4 regions of the Saccharopolyspora sp. ID03-671 genome follow, and region 4 is predicted to be linked to each of the others. Evidence: riboswitches for the same ligand, from Rfam matches in the RefSeq annotation. Region 4 holds a riboswitch; each other region holds the start of a gene.
The links. A riboswitch is a leader RNA that binds a small molecule or an ion and turns the genes downstream of it on or off. The one in region 4 is predicted to bind cobalamin.

Region 1: another riboswitch for cobalamin. It lies ahead of REH65_RS05090 (Rossmann-like domain-containing protein); the one in region 4 lies ahead of REH65_RS23295 (HoxN/HupN/NixA family nickel/cobalt transporter).
Region 2: another riboswitch for cobalamin. It lies ahead of REH65_RS33115 (CbtB-domain containing protein); the one in region 4 lies ahead of REH65_RS23295 (HoxN/HupN/NixA family nickel/cobalt transporter).
Region 3: another riboswitch for cobalamin. It lies ahead of REH65_RS01065 (ABC transporter substrate-binding protein); the one in region 4 lies ahead of REH65_RS23295 (HoxN/HupN/NixA family nickel/cobalt transporter).

The regions. Positions count from the first base shown of each region.
Region 1 covers NZ_CP134054.1:1,079,813-1,084,426, reverse strand. The annotation lists gene mtnB (methylthioribulose 1-phosphate dehydratase) at 1-272, shown strand, start outside; gene REH65_RS05100 (acireductone dioxygenase) at 272-844, shown strand; gene REH65_RS05095 (GNAT family N-acetyltransferase) at 958-1,524, opposite strand; cobalamin riboswitch at 1,623-1,798, shown strand; gene REH65_RS05090 (Rossmann-like domain-containing protein) at 2,052-2,780, shown strand; gene REH65_RS05085 (PLP-dependent cysteine synthase family protein) at 2,777-3,907, shown strand; gene REH65_RS05080 (MFS transporter) at 3,904-4,614, shown strand, end outside.
Region 2 covers NZ_CP134054.1:7,119,753-7,124,366, forward strand. The annotation lists gene REH65_RS33110 (IS701 family transposase) at 1-117, shown strand, start outside; cobalamin riboswitch at 1,418-1,592, shown strand; gene REH65_RS33115 (CbtB-domain containing protein) at 1,622-1,813, shown strand; gene REH65_RS33120 (CbtA family protein) at 1,826-2,578, shown strand; gene REH65_RS33125 (copper resistance protein CopC) at 2,689-3,210, opposite strand; gene REH65_RS33130 (alkylmercury lyase) at 3,535-3,846, shown strand; gene REH65_RS33135 (heavy-metal-associated domain-containing protein) at 4,144-4,365, opposite strand; gene REH65_RS33140 (sulfite exporter TauE/SafE family protein) at 4,379-4,614, opposite strand, start outside.
Region 3 covers NZ_CP134054.1:220,012-224,625, forward strand. The annotation lists gene REH65_RS01060 (iron ABC transporter permease) at 1-800, opposite strand, end outside; gene REH65_RS01065 (ABC transporter substrate-binding protein) at 797-1,786, opposite strand; cobalamin riboswitch at 1,851-2,029, opposite strand; gene REH65_RS01070 (SDR family NAD(P)-dependent oxidoreductase) at 2,043-2,813, opposite strand; gene REH65_RS01075 (iron-siderophore ABC transporter substrate-binding protein) at 3,020-4,021, shown strand; gene REH65_RS01080 (MSMEG_1061 family FMN-dependent PPOX-type flavoprotein) at 4,051-4,614, shown strand, end outside.
Region 4 covers NZ_CP134054.1:5,022,337-5,026,950, reverse strand. The annotation lists gene REH65_RS23300 (precorrin-8X methylmutase) at 1-525, opposite strand, end outside; gene REH65_RS23295 (HoxN/HupN/NixA family nickel/cobalt transporter) at 541-1,575, opposite strand; cobalamin riboswitch at 1,673-1,797, opposite strand; gene REH65_RS23290 (DUF1876 domain-containing protein) at 1,979-2,248, shown strand; gene REH65_RS23285 (LysR substrate-binding domain-containing protein) at 2,523-3,377, opposite strand; gene REH65_RS23280 (DMT family transporter) at 3,470-4,357, shown strand; gene REH65_RS23275 (aminotransferase class I/II-fold pyridoxal phosphate-dependent enzyme) at 4,336-4,614, opposite strand, start outside.

The DNA of each region.
Region 1 (4,614 bases), 3.2 Mb from region 4:
GGGACCTGGAGATGCTCAAGGGCTTCGGCCGCGCCGCCCACGACGACGTCGTGACGATCCCGGTGATCGGCAACGGCCAGGACATGACGGTGCTGGGGGATGCGTTCGAACGCGGCTTCCGCGCGGACACGCCTGCGCTGCTGGTCGCGCGGCACGGGGTCTACGTCTGGGGCGAGGACCTGCTCGAGGCTCGCCACCGGCTCGAATGCCTGGAGTGGTTGCTCCGGTTCGCCACGGCCACCAGCATGAACGTTGTTGAAGGGAGTGCGTGATGACGCTGTTGACGGTGTGGGCCGACGACGCCCCCGACGAGGTGCTGCTGCGGTCCACCGACGGCGAGGAGATCGCCGCCGAGCTCAAGGAGCTGGGCGTCCGGTTCGAGCGCTGGCCGCTGGTGGACCTGCCGGCCGAGCCGACATGTGACGAGGTGCTCGAGGCGTACTCGGACCAGGTGCAGCGCGTCGTGGACACCGAGGGCTACGTGCTCGTGGACGCGATGAGCATGATCCCGGAGGGCACGCCGGAGTGGGCGGAGAAGGCGGCCGTGGCTCGCGAGAAGTTCCTCTCCGAGCACACCCACGACGACGATGAGGATCGCTTCTTCGCCCGCGGCGCAGGCGTGTTCTACCTCCACGTCGGCGACCGCGTGTACGCGGTGCTGTGCGAAGCGGGCGACCTGATCAGCGTCCCCGCCCACACGACCCACTGGTTCGACATGGGCACTCGCCCGGACTACGTCTCGGTCCGCTTCTTCCACGACGAGGACGGCTGGGTCGGCAACTTCACCGGCAGCCGCCTCGCCGACTCCTTCCCTGACTTCGACACCTTGATCGCCTCGAAGTAGTCCACAGGATCGGAGCTGCGCGCGGCGACCACGGCAAGGATGTGAACGGTGTGGTGGGCGCCGGGGAACCCCGATCCGTTGATGCCGGGGGGTACCAGTAGCGAGAGCGCAGGTCACGTGCCGGTCGTGGCTGGTGGTACCGGGATCTCGAAGTGGATGGTCGGGCTGTACTGGCTGTGGTTCCGCGCGTCGTAGATCTCCTTGGCCACGCTGCGCCAGAAGGGTTCTGCGCCTTCGATCGCCGGATTGGTGTGCAGGTAGATCGTGTCATAACGCCCGGTTTCGGCGATGAACTCGCATGACTGCTCCACCAGGGCACGGGCGAGCCCGTTCCTTCGGTGTTCGGGATTGACGTAGGTGCGGAACAGCTGGGCGGTACCGGGTGTGCCGTAGCGGTCGGCGATCCACTTCGGGTGTGGTGGATTCTTCGGCCCACTGGCGCGGACAGCGGCCGTCCCGACGACTTCGTCACCAAGCGTGGCGACGAACAGTGCTTGGCCTGGTGTGTGGAAGTAGGTTCGTTCGAGGTCGATCACGTCGGCGTGCCACTCGGCAACGTATCCGTGGCCCATGACCCAGTAGAAGGTGTTCAACATCAGCGTCCGAGCATTGTCGATGTCTTCTCTGCGGGCGCGTCGCACCTCGTAATCCCCGAGCACGCGGACTTTCTCCTGCAGCATTTCCACCTCCACATGTTCAAATGAACAGATCATCATTGTTGCTAGATCTGTGCAATAGATATCACTTGGCGATTGACTGCGCGCGGTTCCTGCTGCGATGTTGGTTCGAACATCCATGTGACGGCGTGGAGGAAGCCGGTGTGAATCCGGCACGGTCCCGCCACTGTGAGTGAGGAGTCGTCTTCGTTCGAGCCACTGCCGAGTGTCCGGTGGGAAGGCTGAAGGCGACGTCGATCCACGAGTCAGGAGACTCGCGTCGTCACGCCGATTCGTACGGGGTCGCGGAGCCCCGGAGGAGGTCACCGGTGCGTCCGGATCAGTGGGTCGTCGTGTCATTTTCGGGCCTGTCGAGGGCTCGTCTCGTTGCTGTCCGCATCGCATAGGGCCATGCGCTTCGTGGCCGTTCCTCTTGCGATGTGGAGACAACTGTGTCTGTGAGTTTTCCTTTTCCGCGGCAGCGCGCTCATTCGGCGTTGGAACGCGTGATCGGTGATCGGGACGGGAAATCCGTCGAGGCGAAGACATCGGTGGCTTTCCTGACCGTGCAGGCGGCGCAGCACGTGGGGCGCCGCAGCGGTTATGTGAACGCGGTGCTGAGCGTGCGGGTGGGCTCAGCGGTGGGCTCCTGCGCGGTCGAGCCCGGTGAGATCGACGACGAGGTCGTGCGCGAAATCGTCGGGGCCGATTTGGCCGAGCTGCTGCGGCACCCCGTGACGGCGGTGCGGGTGGCCGCGCTGGACGCCTGCCTGGGGGATGCGGTGCCGCACGCGCGGCACCCGCGGGCGCGCTCGGTGCGAGTGCCCGCGGGGACCTCGCTGGAGAAGTCCACGGCGCGTGCCCGTGCTGTGGCTGAGCTGGTCGAAGTGCCGGCAGGCGGGCGGGTCGCCGTGGTCGGGGTGGTCAACTCGCTTCTGGCGGCACTGCGCGAACGCGGGATCGACTACGTGCCCTGCGATCTCAAGGGCGGCGTGACGGAGTGGGAGGAACCCGTCCTCACCGATCACCAGCGCGCGATCGACGGTGCCGACGCGGTGCTCGCGTCCGGAATGGTGCTCGGCAACGGCACGTTCGACTCCATCGCCGCGCTGTGCCGGTCGCGGGAGCTGCCGTTGGTGATGTTCGCCCAGAGCGGGAGCGCGGTGTTCCGCGAGATGCTGGGCGAGGAGATCACGGGGCTGTCGGCCGAGCCGTACCCGTTCTTCTGGCTCAGCGGCGGCGACACCGACGTCCACCTCTACCGAGGGGGTCTAGGGTGATCCCGCTGCAGCAGGGCGCCGCCGACGGTGTCGCGGGTGGCAGGAAGTGCGAGTCGTTGCTCGATCTCATCGGCGACACCCCAGTGCTGCGCGTGGCGACACCGCTTCCGCGACCGCACCCGGGGTTCTGGGCGAAGCTGGAGTCGGTCGGTCCGGCGACCATGAAAGCCCGTGCTGCGCTGTCGATGCTGCGCGGCGCCCGCGAGCGCGGTGAGCTCCGCACCGGGGCTGCGGTGGTCGAGTCCAGCAGCGGCACCCTCGCCGTGGGACTGGCGTTCGTGGGCTCGGCGCTGGGACATCCGGTGGTCATCGTTGCCGACTCCGAGCTCGACGAGATGACCCGGCGGTTGTTGCGCGCCTACGGCGCCCGCGTGGAGATCGTCCCGCAACCACATCCGGTCGGTGGGTGGCAGCGGGCACGGCTGGACCGGGTGCACGAGCTGTTGGCGGAGATTCCCGGCGCCTACTGGCCGGATCAGTACAACAACCCGGACAACCCAGCGGGCTATCGGGAGATGGGCCGCGAACTCACCGTGCAGTTCGACGAGCTCGACGCGGTGGTGTGCAGCGTGGGAACCGGTGGTCACAGCGCGGGCATCGCCTCGGTGGTGCGCAAGCGGTGGCCCGGAGTGCGCGTCGTGGGCGTCGACTCGCCGAGGTCGAGCCTGTTCGGCCAAGTGCCCGGGCATCGCCTGATGCGCGGGCTGGGAAGCAGCATCCACCCGGGCAACGTCGCCTACGACCAGTTCGACGAGGTGCACTGGGTGGGGCCTGCCGAGGCGGCCGACGCGTGCCGCAGGCTGGCCGCGCGCAGCTTCGTCAGCGGTGGCTGGAGCACGGGTTCGACCGCGATGGTCGCCGCGTGGTGCGCGCGGGAACTCGATTCGGATCGGGTCGTGGCGGTCTTCCCCGACGGTCCGGACCGGTACTGGGAGTCCATCTACGACGACGACTTCTGCCGGCACCACGACTTGGTCGCACGCGCCGCCATGCCCTCCACCGTGGACCACCCGCGCGAGGCCGTGGGCCGGCGGTGGGCGCGGTGCCGCACCGTGGCTGATCCGTGCTGCCGACGAGCCACCTCGGGGCAGTGGTGCCCGGTGTGCGAGGAGGGCGCGACATCATGACGAGCAAGGGAGCTTTCCTGCGGTTGTCCACGCCCGCGCGGTTGCTGGTGGTCAACCAGTTCGGGATCAACGTCGGCTTCTACATGCTGCTGCCGTTCCTCGCCTCCTACATGAGCCACGACCTCGGCTACGGCGCGGCCGTGGTCGGACTCGTGCTCGGAGTGCGGAACTTGAGCCAGCAGGGCATGTTCCTCGTGGGAGGAACCGCCGCCGACCGGATCGGCTGCCGGCCGATGATCATCCTCGGTTGCGCGCTGCGGGTGGTGGCCTTCGGCCTGTTCGCCTTGCTCACCTCGCTGCCGGGCCTGGTCCTGGCCGTGGTGCTGACCGGACTGGCCGGGGCTCTGTTCAACCCCGCCGTGCGGACCTACCTGATGCACGAGGCGGGCGAGCACCGGGCGGAAGCGTTCTCGGTGTTCAACGTGTTCGCCCACGCCGGGACCCTGGTCGGGCCGCTGCTCGGCGCGTTGCTGCTGAGCATCGACTTCCGCGCGGTCGCGCTGGTGGCCTGCCTGGCCTTCGCCGCGCTCACCGCCGCGCAGATCGCGGTGCTGCCGCACCGGGAAGTCGAACCGCAGGGCAGCAGCGTGCTCGGCAGCTGGCGGGAAGTCGTGACCAACCGACGTTTCCTGGCGTTCACGTTGTCGCTGTCGGCCTACTTCGGCCTCTACAACCAGCTCTACCTGACGATTCCGCTGGAAGCCCAG
Region 2 (4,614 bases), 2.1 Mb from region 4:
CACTTCGAAGGCCGATCCTTCACCGGCTGGCACCGCCACGTCACCCTGGCCTCCGCAGCACACCTGTTCCTCACCACCCTCCGCCTGAACAACCCAAAAGCATCTGGGGCAGCCTGACCCTCTACAAGGTCATCCGCGAGCTGCAAACACTGCTCGCCACCTGGTCAGGCACCTGCCCCACCTGCCACCAACACATCCACCGATTACCGACCTAACAAAGCACTACTAGGACGTGACGGGCAGCGGAATGGAGTGCTGGTTGAGTAGGAAGGTGCCGCGGAAGCATCAAGTGTCACTGCGGGCTGGTCGAACAGAAGAGGAACTGATCGAAATCTGTTGCCGTGCGTGACGAGCGGCGGCTCTGCGACAGGCCCGCCTGCTCGGCTCGCTGAGCAACGGACGCAAGATCGCGATTGTGGGCAACCGCGTCAATGGCGCAGCCGTGCTGGTTGCCGCGGATGTTGGCGTCGCGATGGGAACCTCAGCCGTGTTCGGGATACGCCGCCCGTTGCAGTGGCGCACAACCGGCTCGACCGGCTTCCGCCGGCTTGGGTGGGCGACCGGCCCTGTCGAATGGTGTTGCGAGCCGCTCTTGGCCGTGGCTGCTGATGCCTGGGATGGCTGTGCGGGCAGCGGTGGGCCCGTCGCTGTCGGGTCATCGCGGCTTCCGGCGTGGGGCGTTGTGGAGTACGCATTCTGTGCAGTAGCCAGTGCCGGATCGCCATAGCTGGCAGCATGTTCGACGTCGGGACCACAATCCGCTCTGCGTCGCGCCGACGTCGAGCAGGTCTGCTCGGCCGGTCTCAGCGCGCAGTTGCACTGCGGTGGCGAGCACGTCACCTCCGGCCCCGTCTGCGGCGAGCCGTCGCAGCACCTCGCCGAGCAAACCGACGGCGTTGCCCCAGTACTGATCGCTGTCTGCTGGTGGGCCGCCGATAGCTTCGAGTCCACGGGTGAGCGGTGCGAGGAAGTGGGAAACGTTGGGCCACCAGGCGTTGGCGCACGATCGATCACGTAGCACAAGACCGTGCACCAACCCGTCCGCGTCAACCACGACGGATGCTTCGGCCAGCGAAGGGACAGGCCATCCGAAGTGGTGCTCGGGAACTGTTGCGCACAGCGCGAGCCACGAAGCCCGAAAGGCCACCAGAACCGTGCCCGCGCGGTGATGTTGAAATCCGGCCAAACGTTGCCAGGCTTGGACGTTTCGCGCCAAGAATCCGTTGGTCTCGTCGCAGTACGACTCCCATGCCAGGACCTCGTTGGCGCCGGCGAGGGGCCGTGCCAGCGAGCGAGTGGTCTGGTCCAGAGCGGCTTTTGATGAATCCTGCACCCCGGCATTGGACCTGATGTGCAGGAGAACCGATGCAGTGAGGTTCGTCGCGGGATCGGCTGTTGTGGGCTCGGCGATCTCCTCGTACTCTTCTGCTGCCGCAGTGCACGGGAAGCCGGTGGAAATCCGGCGTGGTCCTCGCCACTGTGACCGGGGAGCGACCCTGATCTCGCCACTGGGCACCGCGTTGGTGTCTGGGAAGGCCAAGGGGAGCGCCGATCCGGAAGCCAGGAGACCGGCTGCGGCAGTAACACCACGTTCCACGAGAGATGGAAGGCAGGTTTTGACATGACCACCGCTGGTCTGCCCGCTGCACAGCGCATCCAAGTTCCCGTCTGGGCTTGGGCCTTGGCCGCGTTCGCGATCGTTCTGCTCTACGTCGTGCTTCAGGAAAACGGTGCCGTGCTCGCGCAGGCGGCGGACACCGTCCACGAGTTCACGCACGACGGCCGCCACGCTCTCGGCGTGCCCTGCCACTGAACGGGGACACCCATGAGCTCGCCATTCGCCACTTTCCTGCGGCGGGGCTTGCTGGCCGGGCTGCTCGCCGGCCTCACGGCCGCATTGGTCTCGCTTCTGCTGGTCGAAACCCCGCTCCGCGCTGCGCTCGATGTCGAGGAAGCACGCCCGCAGGCCGCCGGTGAGCACGCCCACGAGGAATTGTTCAGCCGCTCCACTCAGGTGGTCGGCGGCATGGTCGCCGCCCTTGTCGTCGGGTTGGCGATCGGGGCGATCTTCGCGGTCGTGTTCGCCCACAACCGGCACCGGCTGCCCGCACGCACCGATTTCGGACGGAGCCTCCAGCTCGCTGCGGCCGGGTTTTTGGCCGTGTCGCTGCTACCGGCGCTGAAGTATCCTGCGAACCCACCAGGGGTCGGGGCTCCGGAGTCGGTCACTTTCCGCACGGTCGCGTACTTCTCGCTGATCGTGGTGGGCATCGCGATCCTGCACGCGGTGGGCTACCTACACCGGTACCTGGCCGTTCACGGTTGGTCGCAGGCACGCCGCAGTACCGCTGCAGCTGTCGGAGGCATCGTGTTGACCGGCCTCGTCCTGTGGTCGTGTCCCTCGAACCCGGACCCCGTCCCTCCGGACGTGCCCGCAGCGTTGCTGTGGCGCTTCCGGTTGGCCTCACTCGCTGAACTCGCCGGAATGTGGGCGGTCCTCGGTTTCGCCTTCGGTCTGCTCAACGAGCCCCGAAAACAACGAGTGACCACGACAGCCTCACCGGCAACGACACCATAGCGACGGTCCCCGCCCGGCCTTCGTCACCTCAAGGACGGGCGGGGTCTTAGCTCGCTGCGGGCGCGATTCGGGGTGCTGACAGTGCGTTTGGGTCCAGTTGGGAACGGGACCTAGTGATCGCGGCCCCTGAAGAGAACGACGACCGCCGCAACAGCCAGCAGAAGCGTGAACAAGGCGCCTCCGCCAACCAGCCAGACGAAAGAGCCGGTTTCATAGTTGCTTTCGTCGTGTGGCCTCGAGAGTGGAGCCACTGAGCCATTGTCCGAATAGGCTGAAGGTCCGGCTGTGGAAGCGGGGGCTGCAAATGACGCAGGGGCTGTGGCCCGCTGAGTGCCGGCATGGACGACTTGATGGACCAGTGCGTAGCTTCCGTTGTTCAACAACGGAAATGGTTGTGTTGCAACGTTGTCACGCTGACTCGTTTGCTGTGCTACTGGGAGAGCCTGAACTTGGCCAGTGAGCGCCACGTCGAGCAGGCTCGGGCTGCCTGGTTCGCTGAGGCGGAATCGGCCGGTGCCGGGGGAGTGCTCAAGAGCAACGCCGCTGGCTGGAACGCTTCCGGCCAGGCTGGTATGCGCTGCTGCGGGCAGTTGAATTGCTCCGATCCCGAGGGCCACGATCGTGCACAGCATCGCTCGGCGAAAGATTTTCACAGTTGTGTCGGTGCAGCAGATGAAGTGAGGTTGCGGAGAGGTACGGGTCACCGTCGCTCCTCGTAGTAGACGGCGCACCGTTGTGCCCGAAAGCCGGAGCACCCGCCAGCGTTTCCAGCAGATCACTACGCTGGATAGTAGAGTAGTGAGTCTGAGAGGAATAAGGTGGAGTCAGTGCGCCAGCTCGGCTGGGCTCGCTCCCGACTGAGTACGGCGTGGTGTGCGCGGCAGTGAGCTTGCAGCCAGGGCCGATCGGCGATGCTCAGTGCTGCGTGCGCTGCGAGTGAGGCGGGCGGAACGGCGATGAGGTTGGACATCCTGCAAGTGCCCGACTGCCCGAACGCGCCCCTGTTGCGACAGCGGCTCCAGGACGCGTTCGGCGATGTCGACCTCGAGGTCGCGGTGCAAGTGATCGACGACCCCGCAGTGGCCGTTCGGGCCGGTATGACCGGGTCGCCGACGTTGCTGGTCGACGGGATCGATCCGTTCGCCGAGCCTGGCCTCGCGGCGAATGTGTCCTGCCGGCTCTACCGCGACGCCGACGGTCGAGTCTCGGGCGCGCCATCAGTGTCGCAGCTGCGGCAGGCGCTGCTCGGCCAGAATCCGTCCCGGTGAGGATGATCTCCAGCGCGGACCCAGGTGCGCTGCGGCTTCGGCAGCGCCGTGCACGGAGCTCCTTCTTCGACGCCGGCGCAGCGAATCGTCGACGCTCAGCAGGCCGAGGTACGAACCGTGCGTGGGCCTTGATTCCGCCGGGGTGTGTCAGACGTGATGTGCTCCGGATCCACGGCTCATCGCACGGGTCGCAGTCCGTCCATCGTGACCGTGAGAGCTGAAATCGCACGGCTCGGCGCCGCGCGGTCCTCCGGGTCATCGGAGCACCGCGCGGCGCCGGCTGTCGGTATTCGTGGCTTATCCGATGTGTTCGGCTTGGTAGCCGGCCTCGTCGATGGCGGCGATGACGTCGGTGGGGTTGGACATGGCGGTGTCTAGTTCGACGACCGTGCGTTCGTCCTTCACCGATGTGCGCGTGGAGCGCACGCCGGGTAGGTCTTCGAGAACGTCGTCGATGAGCAGGCTGCAACTTCCGCAGTGCATGCCGGTGACGCGAAAGGTGGCTGTGGTCGTGGGCATTGGGGTCTCCTTGTCAGGCGGCGGTGATCGTGCCGGTGTACATGCCCATGCCGCAGGAGTAGGCCAGCGGTCCGCGGGGTAGCGTGCCGAGCTCGATCGGGGTTTGTCCTCGCGTGGGCAGGATTTTATCGATGCCCAGGGAGGGGATGATGAACGAGCGGATGCATCCCTGGGCGTTGTCCGATTGGATGATCAGTGTTGTGGGCAGGTCCGCGCGGACTTGGACGTTGGCGGGACTGTAGGCACTGG
Region 3 (4,614 bases), 2.3 Mb from region 4:
AACCCGATCGCCCCGGCCGCGGCCACCAGCGTGGCGGCCAGCAGGGCGGTGACCACCAGCAGCACGATCCGCAATCGGGCGACGTTGACGCCCAGCGCGGCCGCCGTGTCGTGGCCCAGCGCGAAGGCGTCCAGCGCACCTGCGCGCGCCAGGCACACCAGCAGGCACACCGCGCACACGGCGCCCGAGACCGCGACGTCGTTCCAGCGCGCGCCGGACAGCGAGCCCAGCAGCCAGAACAGCACTCCCCGGGTCTGCTCGGCGTCGGCGGAGGTGATCACCACGAACGAGGTGAGCGCCGAGAACAGCTGCGTCCCGGCCACTCCCGCCAGCACCAGGTGCGTGGTGGTGCCGCCCGCCAGCGAGCCGAGGGTCAGCACCAGCGCGAACGCCACCAGCGCCCCGGCGAAGGCGCCGGCGGTGAGCCCGATCGCGCCCGCGCCGAGCCCGAGGATCACCACCAGCACCGCGCCGGTCGAGGCCCCGGCCGACACGCCCAGCAGGAACGGGTCGGCCAGCGGGTTGCGCAGCAACGACTGGAGCACCGCCCCGCACATCCCGAGACCGGCGCCGCAGATCGCGGCCAGCACCGCGCGGGGCAATCGCAGCTGCCACACGATGCCCTGCCCGATCCGCGAGACGTCGGTCTCGCCGAGACCGAGCCGCGCGCCCACGACCCCGGCCACGTCGGTGACCGAGAGGGGCGCCGGACCGAGGGTGACCGCCACCGCGATCGACAGCAGCAGCGCCGGGATCCCGGCCAGCACGATCAGCGGAGCGCGCACCCGTCCGGTCCTCACCTGCGCTCCAGCTCGGCGAGCCGGTCGGCCAGCCGCTCGATGCCGGTGATGGTGCGCAGGCTGATGTTCATCTCGGTGCCGGTCATCGGCATCCAGTCGCCGGCGGCCACCGCGGGCAGCCGCGACATCGCCGGGTCGGTGCGCAGGAACTCCTGCTTGGCCGCGAGGGAATCGCCTTCGCCGTCGCGGGTGAGATCGCCCAGCACCAGCAGGTCGGGGTCGCGGGCGAGCACGTCCTCCCACGACACCTGCGGCCACATCGAGGTCACGTCGTCGTAGGCGTTGCGCACCCCCAGTGCGCGGGTCATGATCGCCGGTGAACCGGTGGAGCCCGCCACGTAGGGGGATTCGGTGCGGGCGAACCAGAACAGCACCGAAGTGTCCTGCGCGGCAACGGCTTTGGCCCGCGCGGCGGCGACCCGCTGCTGCAGCTGCGCCACCAGCGCCTCGCCCCGATCGGTGACGTCGAAGATCGCCGCGATCTCGCGGACCTCGCGGTAGATGTCGTCGAGCTCGACCGGCTCGCCCAGCGGCGCCTCCTCCGGCAGGCAGTTGGAGGGCGAGAGGTAGGTCGGAACGCCGAGCTCGGCGAAGCGCTCGCGGGAGGCCACGCCCTCGTCGGTGAACACCGCTCGGTAAGCGCCCAGCACCGCGTCCGGTTCGGTGGCCAGCACCGACTCGAACGACGGGTTGTTGTCGGAGAGCCTGGGCACCCGGGCGTTGTCGGCGGCCAGCGCCGGGTCGACCGGGTCGGTCCAGGTCGCGGTGCCCACCATCCGGTCGGCCAGGCCGAGCGAGAGCATGATCTCGGTGGTCGACTGGTTCAGGCTCACCGCCCGCTTCGGCGGTTCGGACACCGCGACCTCGGTGTCGCAGTTGGGGATCGTCACCCGCGGCGGAGCGGACTCCGTAGCAGGTGCGGAGCAGGCGGCGAGAGCGGCGGCGCAGAGCAGCATCGAGCTCGTGCGCGTCCAGAGTCGGAACACGTCGTGCGGAAATCCTCACCCCGGGCCCATGCGCGAGACCCGGTCGGCCGATTCCCGGAACCGGGTGCGGCTCCGGGGAGCCGGCAGGTCTTCGGGCTCGGGCTCCGCCGGGCGAACCGCCTTCCCGGATCCGTGATCCAGTGGCTCGGGTTCGCCCGTCACCCCTACCGCTGCGCGTCAGCTCCGGCTTCCGACCGGATTCCCTCACGGCCACATGTGGCGACCGGCTCGAGATCGAGTCTAACGGGTTGGTCGCCTACTGGTGGGTGCCGCCGTCGACGCGGATCTCGGTGCCGGTGATGAAGGCGCCGTCGTCGGAGGCGAGCATCGCCACCACGCCTGCGACGTGCTCCGGCGGGGCGAAGCCGCTGCCCAGGGCGGGGGAGAGCTTGGTGAACAGGTCCCAGTCGGTGTCGGCGGGCAGCTTGTCGGCGGTGGTCTCGGTGATGCCGCTGCGGATCCCGCCCGGGACCAGCGACACCGCGCGCAGGCCCTGCTTGGCGTACTCCAGGGCGATCGCGTGGGTGAAGGACTGGATGCCGCCCTTGCTGGCCGCGTAGGCCGCCATGTACGGGTGGGCGAAGTTCGCCGACGTCGAGCTGAAGTTGATCACCACGCCGTTGCCGGTTGCCAGCAGCGCCGGTAACGCGGCTCGGGTGACCAGGAACGTGCCGGTGAGGTTGACGGCCAGGATCCGGTTCCACAGCTCCAGCGAGCACTCGTGCGTGCGCGCCGTGTGCAGCGTTCCGGCCGCGTTGACCAGCACGTCCAGCCCGCCGAGCTGCTCGGCGCAGGCGGGGACGGTGAAGTCCACGGCGTCCTCGGCGGCGATGTCCAGCGGCAGCGTGCCCAGCCGGTCGCAGGTCCCGGCCTCGGCGGCGAGCCGGGCGGTCTCCTTCAGCCCGGCTTCGTCGATGTCGGTGGTGAGCACCCGGGCACCCTCGTCGAGCAGCCGCAGCACGCTGGCCCGCCCGATCCCCGACGCTCCGCCCGTGACGAGCACGCGCTTGCCGTTGAGCCTGTCCATCTCGCGTCCTTCCGCAGCTCCCGACCGTCGTGAAGCTCAACGCGCGAGCGCGCGTGAAGTTGCTCATGCCCCCGGCTATCCAGTTCGCCGGCCGTCCAGTTCGGACGAATGTGACGAAGGTCGGTGACGCTCGGTAGGGCCCGCCCTGGACGCCGCACTGAGGGTTGGTTAAGTTAGGCGCACCTAAGTACGAGTGAGGTGTGGACATGCGCTGGATGCGGACCCTGGGACTGATCATGACGGTCCTGCTGGGAATCGCCCTGACCGGTTGCGGCGCAGCCGGTCCCGAGGGGGAGCAGCCCGCGGCCGGATCGGCCGACGGTCAGTTCCCGGTCACCATCAAGACCGCGTTCGGTGACGTCACCGTCCCCGAGCGTCCCCAGCGCGTCGTCGCGCTCGGCTGGGGCGACGCCGAAACGGCGCTGAGCCTGGGAGTGCAACCGGTCGGCGCCGCCGACTGGCTGCCCGTCGGCGGGGACGGCGTCCCGCCGTGGATCCCCGCCGACAAGCGCTACACCACGCCGCCGAAGATGCTCGGCACGATGGAGGTCGACATGGAGAGCGTCGCGGCCCTGCAGCCCGACCTCATCCTCGACACCCGCGCCAGCGGCGACAAGGAGCGCTACAACCTGCTCAACCGGCTCGGCGTGCCGGTGGTGAGCATCCCCGAGGGCGGCGGCGAGTCCTACCTGACCACCTGGGACCAGCAGCTCGACATGGTCGGCAAGGCGCTGGGCAAGCAGGCGGAGGCCGCGCAGCAGAAGGCCGACCTCGAGGGCAAGTTCCAGCAGGCCGCCGCCGCGCACCCGCAGTGGGCGGGCAAGACCGTCGCGGTCGGCGCCAAGATGGTCGGCTCCTACGGCGCCTACGTCAACGGCGGGTCCCGGCTGGAGTTCATGGAGCGGCTGGGCTTCCGCCAGTCGCCCGCCGTGCAGCAGGTGGCCGGGAGCAACTTCTTCGTCAGCGTCTCCCCGGAGCGGATGGACCTGTTCAACGCCGACCTGACCGTGATGTTCCCGATCGGGCTGGCCGCCTCCGAGATCGACCGCGACCAGATGTTCCAGCAGGTGCCCTCGGTCCGCGAAGGCCGCTCGGTGGTGCTGCACGACGAGCAGGCCACCCAGGCGTTCTCGGCGGGGACCGCGGCGGGCATGTCCTACGCGGTCGACAAGGTCGTCCCGCTCATCGAGCAGGCCAAGCAGGGCTGATCGACCCCGACCGGCAAGGAGAACGACGCGTGACCTCGTGGGACCCGGCCGAGGCCGAGCACGTCACCTCGGCGGCGCAGCTCCGCGAGATCGTCGAACCGCCGCACCCGGAGATCGCCGAGAAGGTGGTCTCCGGGATCGACGGCGTCAGCCGCGGCTTCATCGAGCGGTCGCGGCTGTTCCTCGTGGCCACCACCGGCGCCGACGGCAGGCTCGACGTCTCGCCGCGCGGTGACACCGCCCGCAGCGTCGTCGTCTTCGACGACGGCAAGACGCTGGCCTACGCCGAGCGTCCCGGCAACCGCCGGGTGGACGGGCTGCACAACATCTTGGAGAACCCGCAGGTGGGGATGCTGTTCATGATCCCCGGCGTCACCCACGTGCTGCGCGTCAACGGCACCGCCACCGTCGTCCGCTCGGCCCCCTTCATGGCCGACCTCGCCGTCAAGGGCACACCCCCGGAGCTGGCGGTCGTGGTCACGGTCGAGGAGCTGTTCGTCCACTGCGGCCGGGCCCTCCTCAAGTCCGGCCTCTGGCGCCCCCACACCTGGCCGGAGGGCGACCACCCGGGCGTCATGGCCCTCTTCGAATCC
Region 4 (4,614 bases):
GCTCACGGCCGGCAGGCCGCTGCGCCGCAGAGCGGCCTTGCTGTCGACGGCGCCGACGAACCCGACGGGCACGCCGATGATCAGCGCCGGTTCCAGCTCGCCGTGGTCGGCGAGCCGGAGGAGCTCGGTGAGCGCGGTGGGTGCGTTGCCGACCGCCCACACCGCGCCGCGCGGGTGCTCCCGGGTGGCCAGCCGCATCCCGGCCGCGGAGCGGGTGAGCCCGTCGGACGCGGCCAGGTCGGCAACGCCCGGGAAGTCCAGTCCGATGGTGACCTCGCGGGCGGTGACGCCGGAGGCGACCATGCGCACGTCGGTGATCAGCGGCGCGCCGGAGAGCAGGGCCTCGCGGCCCTGCCGCAGGGCGTCCTCGTCGGCGACGACCTCACCGGTCCAGCTGGGGTCGGCGGTGGTGTGCACGACGCGTTCGACGACCGCGCGGGTCAGCGGTGCGAACCGGTCGAAGTCGGCTCGGGACCGCATGATCCGGTAGGACTCGGTCTCGATCGGATGGACTGCGCGCCTCATGGTCTTCCCTGTTCCCTATCCGATTTCCGCGCTTTTTCGTGCGGTGAACCGCCACCACATCGCCGCACCGCCCCAGACCAGCAGGAACAGCGCCAAGGTCAGGTAGCCGAGCAGCTCGAACTGGTCCGAGATGGCCGCGATCCCGCTCAAGAAGTCCACGCCCAGGTCGGCCAGCAGGCCGCAGAGGACGACGAAGGCGACCAGGGCGGCGAGCCCGACGGTCAGCGCGGTGGTGGTGACGTTCACCCACAGCCGCCGCAGCGGGCGGGCCAGCGACCAGGTGTAGGCGCGGGACATCAGCATTCCGTCCACGCTGTCGACAGTGCACATCCCGGCGGCGAACAGCAGCGGGAGGCTCAGCACGGCGATGGCCGAGAGGTTCGCACCCGGGGTGACCATCGCCAGCACGGTGATCTCGGTGGCGGTCTGCATCCCGAGGCCGAACAGCAGGCCGATGCCGAACAGGTGCCAGGAGCGGGCGACGCCCTGCATTCGGCCGCGCAGCACGCGCGCGAGCAGTCCGCGCCGTCCCAGGACGAGTTCGACCTCGTCCTCGTCGACGGCGCCGCTGCGGGCGCGGCGCAGCAGCCGCCAGGCGTCGCGCAGCACGAGTCCGTTGAGCACCGCGAGGGCGGTCAGCACGATGACGACGATCAGGTGGACGAAGGTGGCCATCCGCACGCCGGTCTGCTCGGCCCACTGCTGGGCGGCGGGTCCGGCGATGAAGGCGACGGCGCAGGCCAGCAGCAGCACGACGCTGGCGTGGCCGAGGGCGAACCACATGCCGGTGGACACCGGGCGCCTGCCGCGCTGCATGAGCAGCCGGGTGGCGTCGTCGATGACGGCGACGTGGTCGGCGTCGAAGCCGTGCCGCAGGCCTAGCAGGTAGGCGGTGGTGCCGGCGGCGGCGAGGCCCCCGGCGGCGCTGAACGCCTGTTCGTGCAGCAGGTAGGCACCCCAGCCCGCGAGGTGCAGTGCTCCGATGGCGGCCAGCAGGGCCGCTGATTTCCGGCGCTCGCGTGCGCCCCAGCCGGCGGTGCGCCGGCTCACTTCGGCATCCCGACTCATGGGATCTCCGACCTCCTGGGTTCTCCCGCCCGGGGTTCGGTGGCCGCGCGCCGCGGGTTCGCGGCACGGGGCCGGCGCGCAGTGTCCTGACTCCCGGATCGGCGTGGTTCCCCCGCCTTCCAGCTGGTGGCAGCCGTGGCGATGGGTGGGGACCACTCCCCGGTCACAGTGGCGGGACCGTCCCGGATTCGCACCGGGTTCCTGCACTGTCGGCGACAGTCATCCTTGCCTGATCTACGGTCCGAGGTCAAACCTGGTGAAATCGATCACGTTGCGTGATCTAGTCGGCCGCACCCTTCGACCGAAGGCGCTTTCAACCGGCTCGATCGGGGTACTCGGTCGGGTGAGCCCGTTGCTCGGCTCGACGCGCGTCAAGGAGGTCATCATGAACGAGACGCACTCGATCACGCTGAACATGCAGGTCGTGGAGGCGGGAGCGAAGACGACGGCCGACGTCGGACTCACCACGCCGAGCGGGCAGCCGCTGCACGGTCACGGCACGGCGCGCAGGCACCCCGACGATCCCGAGGTACCGCAGATCGGCGACGAGATCGCCATCGCCCGCGCCCTGTTCGAGCTCGGCCACAAGCTCCTCGACCACGCCTCCGACGACATCGGGGACCGCCTCCACCGGCGGGTCCACCTCCCGGCCTGAGGCCGGACCCCACCCCACCGAGAACGGGAGGTTTTCATGAAAACCTCCCCACCACCTGGAGGTGAACACCCCCACGATCCCCTCGGGGGAGTCGAAGTTCTCATGAAAACGTCGTCCTCTCGGAGTGGGGGAGGTTTTCATGAGAACCTCCCTGTTCCCTCGTGAACGGAGGCCTTCCGGCACTCGATCCCCTTCGGGGAAATGACAGTTTTCATGAAAACTTCCCCCACCCTGGGAACGGACGGTTTTCATGAGAACTGTCGCGAGTGGGTGATCACGCGACCGCCGTGAGGACGTCGCGGACGACTCGGGCGGCGACCGCGGGGACGTCCGGGAGCAGGCCCGGGCGGGCGCGGACGCGCAGCTCGACGGGGTCGAGGCGAGGCAGGTCGCGGCGCTCGACCAGACCGACCGGCCGCGTCCGCGTCGAGGGCAGGAGCGTGACGCCGAGGCCCGCGCGGGTCGCCGCGAGGACGCCGGAGAGATCGGCGGCCTCGCACACCAGGTCCGGGCCTCGGCCGAGCGCGTCCACCGCTGCGATCGCGTGCCTGCGCAGGGTGCACGGTTGGTCGAACACCACCATCGGCAGCGGCCGGTCCTCGGTCGGCGGCTCCCAGCCCGGTGCGGAGAACCACTCCAGCCGGAACCGGCCCGCGTCGAAGCTGCGCTCGTCGACGGTGTCGTCGATGAGCAGCGCGATGTCGATGCCACCGCGATCGACGGAGTCGGCCAGCCGGGCCGTGCGGTCGAGGCGGAAGCGGATCTCGCGGTCCGGGAACGCCGCGCGCAGCCCGGAGGCCAGCTCGGGCAGGAAGCGGTCGGCGGCGTGCTCGGTGGAGCCGAACACGAGCGTGCCGCGCCCCTCCGCGCCGAGCCTGCGCACCGCGTCGTCGTGCACGTCGAGGATGCGGCGGGCCTCGGCGAGCAGCAGTTCGCCCTCGGCGGTGAAGCGGGCCTGCCTGCCCTCGCGGACGACCAGCTTGCGGTCCAGGGTCCGCTCCAGCTTGCGCAGGTGCTGGCTGATCGCGGACTGCGTCAGGTACAGCGCCGCCGCGGCCCGGTGGAACCCGCCGCAGTCGGCGACGGCCACCAGGCTGCGCAGCGCGACGACGTCGAGCACTGCACTCATGCGCCCAGCCTAGACCGATCAGCATCCGCGATCGATCGCGATCGCTTATCGTTGTTGGACGCCGAGCTGTTCGAGGCCGGATTCTGTTAGCCATGCAAACCTCGCGGTCGATACCGCTCTCGCTGGCCGCCCCGATCGTCTTCTTCTGGGCCAGCGGCTACCCGACCGGAGCGCTGGGCGTGGCCGCCGCGTCGCCGTTCCTGCTCACCGCCGTCCGACTGACGCTGGCCGCGGCGATCCTGTCGGCGATCGCGCTGGTCGGACGGGCCGTGTGGCCCAGCGGCGGGGCCATCGGGCACAGCGCCGTGGCGGGACTTCTGACGCACGCCACGCAGTTCGGCGGCTGCTACGGCGGCATGGCCGCCGGGGTTCCCGCGTCCGTGACGGCCCTGGTGATCTCGATGAACCCGGTGCTCACGGCCGCGCTGGCGGCGCTGCTGCTGCGCGAGCGGCTGAGCCGGTCCCGGCTGCTCGGGCTCGTGCTGGGCGTGCTGGCGGTGCTGGTCACCCTCGGCGGGCAGGTGGCGGCCGAGGGCGAGTGGAACCCGGCGATCCTGCTGACGCTGCTGGGGCTGCTCGGCTTCTCGGCCGGCGGCCTCTACCAGCAGCGCTACTGCGGCGGCATCGACATCCGCTCCGGCGCCGCCGTGCAGACGATCGCCGGGGCACTGGTCATCGCCGCCATCGCGGTCGTCGAGGACGGCCACGTGACGGAGTGGGCGCAGGCGGGGGTCGCGGTGCTGTGGCTGGTGATCACGGGGTCGGTGCTGGGCGTGAGCTGCTACCTGCGGGCGGTGGCGGTCGGCGGGGCGGCGCGGGCCAGCGCCCTGTTCAGCGCCGTGCCGCCGCTGACCGCCGTGATCGCCTGGCCGGTGCTCGGCGAAACCCCTTCGCTCGCAGTGCTTCTCGGCATCGCCCTGGCGACCGCGGCGTGCGTGCTGGGCACTCGCGCACCGGTTCAGGCGGTGCGGCGGATCTGATCCCAGGCCGCTTCGACGTGCCTGCGCTCGGTGGCGGGCGAGCCGATGGCCAGCCGCAGCCACGTCCGGCCGTCGATCTTGGTGTGGGTGAGGAAGAGCTCGCCGGAGTCGTTGAGCGCGTCCATCACCCGGTGGGTGCGCGCGTTGGCCTCCTCGACCGCCAGGTCCGGGTAGCGCGGCCGGAAGCACACCAGCCCGAGCGGATGCGGCTCCAGCAGCGCGAAATCGGGGTCGTCGCGCACCCGTCCGGCGAACTC